Regions from separate parts of the Peribacillus sp. RS7 genome, predicted to be linked through region 3. Evidence: riboswitches for the same ligand, from Rfam matches in the RefSeq annotation. Region 3 holds a riboswitch; each other region holds the start of a gene.
The links. Region 3 has a riboswitch for cyclic di-GMP ahead of sinI (DNA-binding anti-repressor SinI). Riboswitches for the same ligand answer to the same signal wherever they lie in the genome.
Positions count from the first base shown of each region.

Region 1: linked by a shared signal. The riboswitch ahead of ACDZ29_RS01640 (anti-repressor SinI family protein) and the one ahead of sinI (DNA-binding anti-repressor SinI) in region 3 are both predicted to bind cyclic di-GMP.
Region 2: linked by a shared signal. The riboswitch ahead of ACDZ29_RS23555 (hypothetical protein) and the one ahead of sinI (DNA-binding anti-repressor SinI) in region 3 are both predicted to bind cyclic di-GMP.

Region 1 is NZ_CP168135.1:297,137-299,410, reverse strand. It holds partial or broken gene ACDZ29_RS01645 (ATP-binding cassette domain-containing protein) at 524-859, shown strand; cyclic di-GMP riboswitch class I at 1,292-1,375, shown strand; gene ACDZ29_RS01640 (anti-repressor SinI family protein) at 1,394-1,498, shown strand; gene ACDZ29_RS01635 (hypothetical protein) at 2,035-2,172, shown strand.
Region 2 is NZ_CP168135.1:4,725,019-4,727,292, reverse strand. It holds gene ACDZ29_RS23555 (hypothetical protein) at 127-930, opposite strand; cyclic di-GMP riboswitch class I at 1,137-1,220, opposite strand; gene ACDZ29_RS23550 (hypothetical protein) at 1,447-1,635, opposite strand; gene ACDZ29_RS23545 (hypothetical protein) at 2,030-2,274, opposite strand, start outside.
Region 3 is NZ_CP168135.1:1,744,014-1,746,287, reverse strand. It holds gene hpf (ribosome hibernation-promoting factor, HPF/YfiA family) at 1-163, shown strand, start outside; cyclic di-GMP riboswitch class I at 851-935, shown strand; gene sinI (DNA-binding anti-repressor SinI) at 967-1,107, shown strand; gene ACDZ29_RS09015 (helix-turn-helix domain-containing protein) at 1,245-1,568, opposite strand; gene secA (preprotein translocase subunit SecA) at 1,991-2,274, shown strand, end outside.

The sequences.
Region 1 (2,274 bases), 1.4 Mb from region 3:
TAATTTATAAAATCTTGCTCAGTATAAAATAGTGAATAATACAGTTAATATTTTTGCCGTTTGGTCGATACTTTAATATGAAGATCAAGCAAAGGGACTTCGCTGAAAGCGTTGTCAGATAGCTGCCATCAAAATATAAGGAGAATATTTGATGACAAAAAACAAATTTATTACGTTCGAGGAAGCTTATGAAAAGAAAGAAAGAAGTAAGAAAATTTTTATTGGGTCTTATATTACTATTATTTTAATTTTGATTTCTTTATTGACTTTTTTTCTTGGTAAATCATAACGGATGTAAGGGCTGAGAAATCAGTCCTTTTTTTGTGTTAAGAAGGTGAATGAGGAAGTATGCAGGAAGCTCTCCTTTTGTCTAAATGGGTAGTCAAAGGAGCTAAGAGTCCTAAGACTACAAAGAAGATCTTTATTTTCAGAAGTTCTTGTTGTGGGAATACTGTGGGGAACGCTTTTAAGCTTTCCGTTGTGGTTGTTATTTCTCGGTTAGATCAATTTTATAAGATAAGAAATTATCGGAGATCGAGGTGTCCGACTATCGGGAGGAGAAAGGCAGCGTCTGGTACTAGACAGAGCGATTTTACGCAAACCGGCCATCCTGGTTTTGGATGAAGCAACAAGTGCTTTGGATACGGAGAACGAAGCGAAGATTCAAACCGCTATTGAAAGATTAAAAGGAAAAATGATCGTCATAGCTCATCGATTATCGACGATTCGCAATGCCGATCAAGTGTTGGTCATGGATCAGGGAGAAATCATTCAGGTCGGTGAATATAACCAGTTGGCGAATGAAAAAAAAGGGATGTTTAGCAATTTATTAGGTATCCAAAGGGAATCAAGTGTGTAAATATTTACTAGAGTTCACGAACAGTCAGGTTACAGGCATATTATGGTTTGTAATGCTGGCTTTTTTTCTTAAGGAAAATAAATTAAAACTGAATCACTTAGCCCACTTATTTCGAAATATTATTTTTGTGGAATAGTAAATTCGAGCTTATTATAGTTATTATAAATCTATTTTTAATAAAGAATTGTAAAGAAAGCGCATTATACCAGCGTTTTTACATTGAAATGTCACTTTTTGATGAAAGATGTTGAAAAATGACAGAAAAAAACGAATAGTATTATGAGCTATTATTACTTATTTAAGTATAATTAACATTAATATAGTTTTAATTAAGGGGAAATTTTTTTAGGACATGATGGTTTATATAGCACCATCGAAACAGGGAATTCAAGAGATTTATTAATCTTTGAGAATAATTAATGTGAAATATTTTTTTGAGAAAGGCAAACCTATTGAAAAGTAGGGACGCAAAATTACAGGTCTAAGGCTAAATGCTAAGACGGCTGTGTTACCACAAGTTGGGTGGGATTTATCATGGAAGCTAACAATGAACGGGAAGAATGGGTTTATCTAATTTTAGAGGCTAAAAATCTAGGATTATCTATTGAAGATGTGCGAGAGTTCATCAAGGGAAAATGAACTGGAAAAAGTAGATATTACGGGATTATAAACTAACGTTAGGGAAGGCTGTTATACAGTCTTCTTTTTTTATTTTCATTTTCGGAAATTACCTTAAAAGGTATCCAGAATAAAGAACATGGGGACAATAATAAAAAGGCAACCTAATTGAGAGGGATTTTTATTATGGATGGACTTAATGCTTTTATGAAGGGATTAATATGGGGAACTTTATTCAGTGTACCGTTATGGTTGTCATTTTTCGGTTGGATAAAATTAATAATGAATTTTATAAAGTAAGCGCTTAATAAATTCAGATTATTTAAATGGCTAGGCAGGATTTACCATAATGGTCATTGAATTTACTAAATGTACATAATGTGTTTTCAAGTTGACTTAACCTTATACAGATTTAAGAAATATAGCCTATAAAAAAATAGTTAATATTACCTAAATATCATTGGTTATGTGCCGATACTACACTATAAAGATCAAGCTAAGGGACTTCGCGGTAGGCGATGTCAGATAGCTGCTATCAAAGTAAAAGGAGATATTTGATGACAAAAAACAAATTCATTACGTTCGAGGAAGTTTATGAAAAGAAACAGAGAAGCAAGAAAATTTTTATTGGGACTTATATTACCATTACGTTAGTTTTAATTTCATTAATGACTTATTTTATGGGACGATCATAATTCGGGGTATCGAAGGGGCTGAGGAATCGGTCCTTTTTTTGTTTTCTTTTATCCACACATATTGACTAATAGTATTCCTTCCTACTTTGAATATTAAGGGAA
Region 2 (2,274 bases), 2.6 Mb from region 3:
ATCGTTCCAGGGAGGTCTTTATCAAAGCATTGATATAGATTTAACTTTCAACATGTTATCATCAATTAATCTTCTTGAACTCGCGTTCGAAAAAAAACAGATTCATATCATTTGAATTTTTCAGTTCTAAGGTAGTGTTATTGTGCTTTTCACCCAACTTTTAATCATTTCAATATTTGTTGGTTTTTTTTGTATATAATCATTCCAGCCAAAAATTTTAATTGGCTTTTTAAGTATCTCACCTAAGAGCTTATTAACCTTTATGTAATATCCTTCAACTTTAGTAATTGTTTTCTCACCTTTACTCCTGGTTGTTTTTTGAAGAGTAACAGTCTCATAATTATCTATATTAAAGCATTGATTTAAAAACACTTCAGAGGTTGTAGCACCATTTAATAAGATAATTTCATAATTATTATTTAACACTTGTTGTCTTAATAATTCTAAATCCCTTTTTCCCACGATTGCTTTTCTCTGGGTTTCTGTTAATTTACCCCATGTATTATTAGTAGCCCATTGGCTTATATCCAGGTGACAGGCACTTCCATCGAGATAACTAACTCCATAAATATCATTCATCATTTTCTCCATAGGATTAAACCATGACTTATAGTATAGTGGATTTTTTTTAATCTTTCTTATGCCTGTAGTATAATATCTTTCAAAATATCTCTCACAATAATCCACTATTTGGTTTACATGCTTGTCTGTAATATTAGAGTAACTATCTACACCTAAAGTTTTCAAAGTATGAAAACGGTAGTTATCCTTTACTGGTTCGAACTCTGCCCAACTCTGATTTAAACTAACAGAAGCTACTTTGGCACTTCTAAATCTTCCAAATGCAATAATCGGAATACTTCCCTTTACAACTGTACAATTTTCTGGTGGCTCTTCACGTAATCGTTCCGCTAATATTTGTTCTAACATAATATCACCTCATGGTTCCATCTATATATTTTTATGAAATACTCTTAAATACTATTTACCCACTTAATGTTATTTAATTCCACTAATTTGAATAAAATCTGGAATCTCCCGAATAGAAAATCCTATATCTTTAGCTTCTAAATTTAATCTAGTCCATTCTTCATCCAAAACATTCAGCTCATTCATCTAGTTTAATTCATCTTTCTTGCGAAAACTCAGCATCATAGCAAAATACTTTTTGACCTGTAGATTTGCGTCCTTATTTTTGAATAAGTTTGCCTTTTGCAAGTTAATTACTTAATTTTACCATTTATATTATGAATGTACATGACTAAATCCTCATACTTTTCTAAAAATTTCGACTATAATAAAGAGGATTTGTGTATCCAAATGGAAAAGACACTCATATTGAGATGAGTGCCTACATTGTTTTCTTGTATTCTTATCTAATAACTTCTCTATCCAATAACCCATAGATCGTTCCTGTACCTACTTTAAAAGTAATACGAATATCTCTTATAGACTTACCTTTTTATAGGCTTCTATTATCATTCGCTGTTCTTCTTTACCTCCTTCAATTAACTTCGTCTTGCGTCCTTTGAATTTCCCTTTACTTTTAGATATACCTTTCTTTTGACTTTGCTTTATCATTTTACGTTCAAACTGTGCTAAGCCTGAAAAAATAGCAAAAAGTATCTCACTCACAAGATTGTCGTCAGAGAGGGTCTAACCACTTATCATTTATAGATTTCAATCCTGCTCCTTTTACTCTGTAAGATTTCAATAATGGTTAAAAGCTAATAAATTTAAGCTTTGAAATCATTGACTATGTTTCGTTTAGCACCTGTCAATTACCGTTAAAGTGTAGTCTATCGGGAATATGGAAATACACTCATTTCTATATAAAATTAAAAACGCTTCCTTAGTTATGTATTTAACTTATACTAATGTGTATAGAAAGATAAAATAAGTATATTTTCTTAAGTTTTACACAGTAACTTTTTATAATCGAATCGCACGAGCCTAACTATGAAAAGGGAAAAATTTAACAAATAAAAAAGGCCACTTTTCTAATAAAGTGGTCATTTAAACAAATAATCTAAAATAAATCAGGATTTGTAATATTAAAAGTAAATCTTTCAATAGTCATTTTATTAATTCGAATATGACTTTGTTTATTAATGACTAAACATATATTACCATTTCTTCTTTCCACATTACCTACACAATATAATTCTACTGTATTTCCATCATCAAAATATTTTTTTACTATTGCAAACATTGAATCTATATTTCTAGCTGAGTTGTTAAAGAAGTTTTCTTCAAAATAGATGTTTGCTTCCT
Region 3 (2,274 bases):
CAATAAGCGCTTTGATTTAAAGCCGATGGACAGTGAAGAAGCGATTTTACAAATGAATATGCTTGGTCACAGTTTCTTCGTTTATACGAATGCGGATACCAACACAACGAACGTGGTGTACCGTCGTAAAGATGGACGCTACGGATTAATTGAACCTAGTTAATTATGAATCTAAGATCAAAAGCACAGCCTCTGGGTTGTGCTTTTTTAATGCATTTTGGTAGATTACCAACATATTCGTTGGCAGTTGATAACATTTTTTATATTTATATGAATTGGAAAGTATAAAAGTTTTGTTCTTTAAAAAATAGAAAGTAATTTGAGTTTCATTTTAAAGAACGAAATTCGTTCTTTAATGAGATAAAGTAATTATTTGTACCTATAAAATCACCACTATCTTTTGGGCTATACTAAATTTGTTAGTTCTTTAAAAAGAACGGTTAGTTTATTATGAAAAACAATTGGCTAAAGGTGCAGAGGGGTTTTTTGTATCGGAAGAATTGCCATACATGCCATAGGGCTTCTTTTAGCAGTGCGGAATATGGAAAGTGGCTTTGTCCGACCTGCGGCAAGGACTTAACTGTGCAAAAAGCACGGACGCACTTACAATAGAGAGAATTGATACGCCCCATCGATTGATTAAGAAGAGAAATATTTACTATTATATAAAAAAGCGAAATTGACTATTGCATATGATAAAAAATGAATTAGGTTTTTAATTTTCATAATATTGTAATATTTTGTCGGATGAAAGTTTTTGCATTTTGGTAGATTACCGACATAAAATAGCAATATATGGAGTGGGTATCCGTTATAATATGATTATAAGTAATGTATTTGGTAATAAGTACCACGGCAAAGGCAACCTATTGAAAGATGAGGGCGCAAAGGCACAGGTCTAAGGTCCTTAAGACTATGATGGCTGGTCTGCCTGAAATACAAAGAGTATTTTAGGAGGTAGAAGAGGTGGCTAATGTGGAAATGGATCCAGAATGGGTGAAGTTGATTTCAGAAGCAAGGAGCTTGGGTTTCAAAAAAGAGGAAATTATAGCTTTTTTTGAACGGAAAAGCCTTGAGGTTACATCAGAGGAAAACGATGGAAGATAAGTACCGAAAAGATGAGAACATCCCTATAAACAGTGATTCAACCCATTAGCTGTTTATAGGGTTTATTCTTCCATTCTAGCGAGTCTTGCTTATTCAAGCTGTATTCTTCAGGATTATGTAGGTAGACTAGTGCACTTCTATTCTTCTTTATCTTTTCTCCATTTATTAAACTCGATGAATTCCCTGAATTGTTGTTTTGAAACACCGGAATTCATAGCCTCTTCAACAATTTTCATCCAATCAGTGTCCAAGATTTCCTTATTCGGTGCATCGTAAAGTAGGGCATCGACAGGAATGTTGAGTACGGTGGAGATTTTTTCAAGAAATTGAATGGAAGGATTCGTTTGTAAGTTCCGCTCGAGGGAACTTAAGTAAGACTTTGCCACGCCTGCTTTATCGGCGAGTTCGGTCATCGACATTTTCTTTTCTTCTCGCAGTTTTTTTACACGTTCACCAATCATCAATACCACCTCGAAACATGTTCTATTTATCTTCTGCTAATAAGTTTCAGTAGCCCACCTTATCATTCAAAACATGAAGCCTGTAAGGTTGGATTACCTTGACATGCTATCGCTAGGGATGACACAGCATCTAGTGATGGAAGGTTATGGGAAATTCTCTTTTGCATTTGGAAATAGAGGGGAGTCTGCTATATATTTTATATACTTCCTTTTATTTTAACAGTTTTACTCCTCATTTATCCATTGTTTTTCACAAGAATTGAATTCGGGTCGATAGGAACGGTAGTGACATGAAGTTGTACCTCTAGGATAGAAGTGGTAAAATTAAGCGTGGATTAGTCATAATAGAAGGTGTGTTTCTTCTTAATTTATATGAATTTTGTCATTGAACGATCATAACCATAATAGAGGAGCGTTATTGAATGCTTAATATATTAAATAAAGTTTTTGATCCGAATAAGCGAGAAATCAAACGTTTGGAAAAAATCGCTGATCAGGTCGAAGCGCTGGCCGATGAGACGGCTGCGTTATCGGATGAACAGTTGCGTGCCAAAACTGGTGAGTTTAAAGAGCGTTATCAAAATGGGGAAACCGTGGATGATTTGCTCGTTGAGGCTTTTGCGGTTGCGCGTGAAGGGGCAAAACGTGCTTTAGGGTTATATCCTTACCGTGTTCAAATCATGGGCGGGGCATCCCTTCATGACGG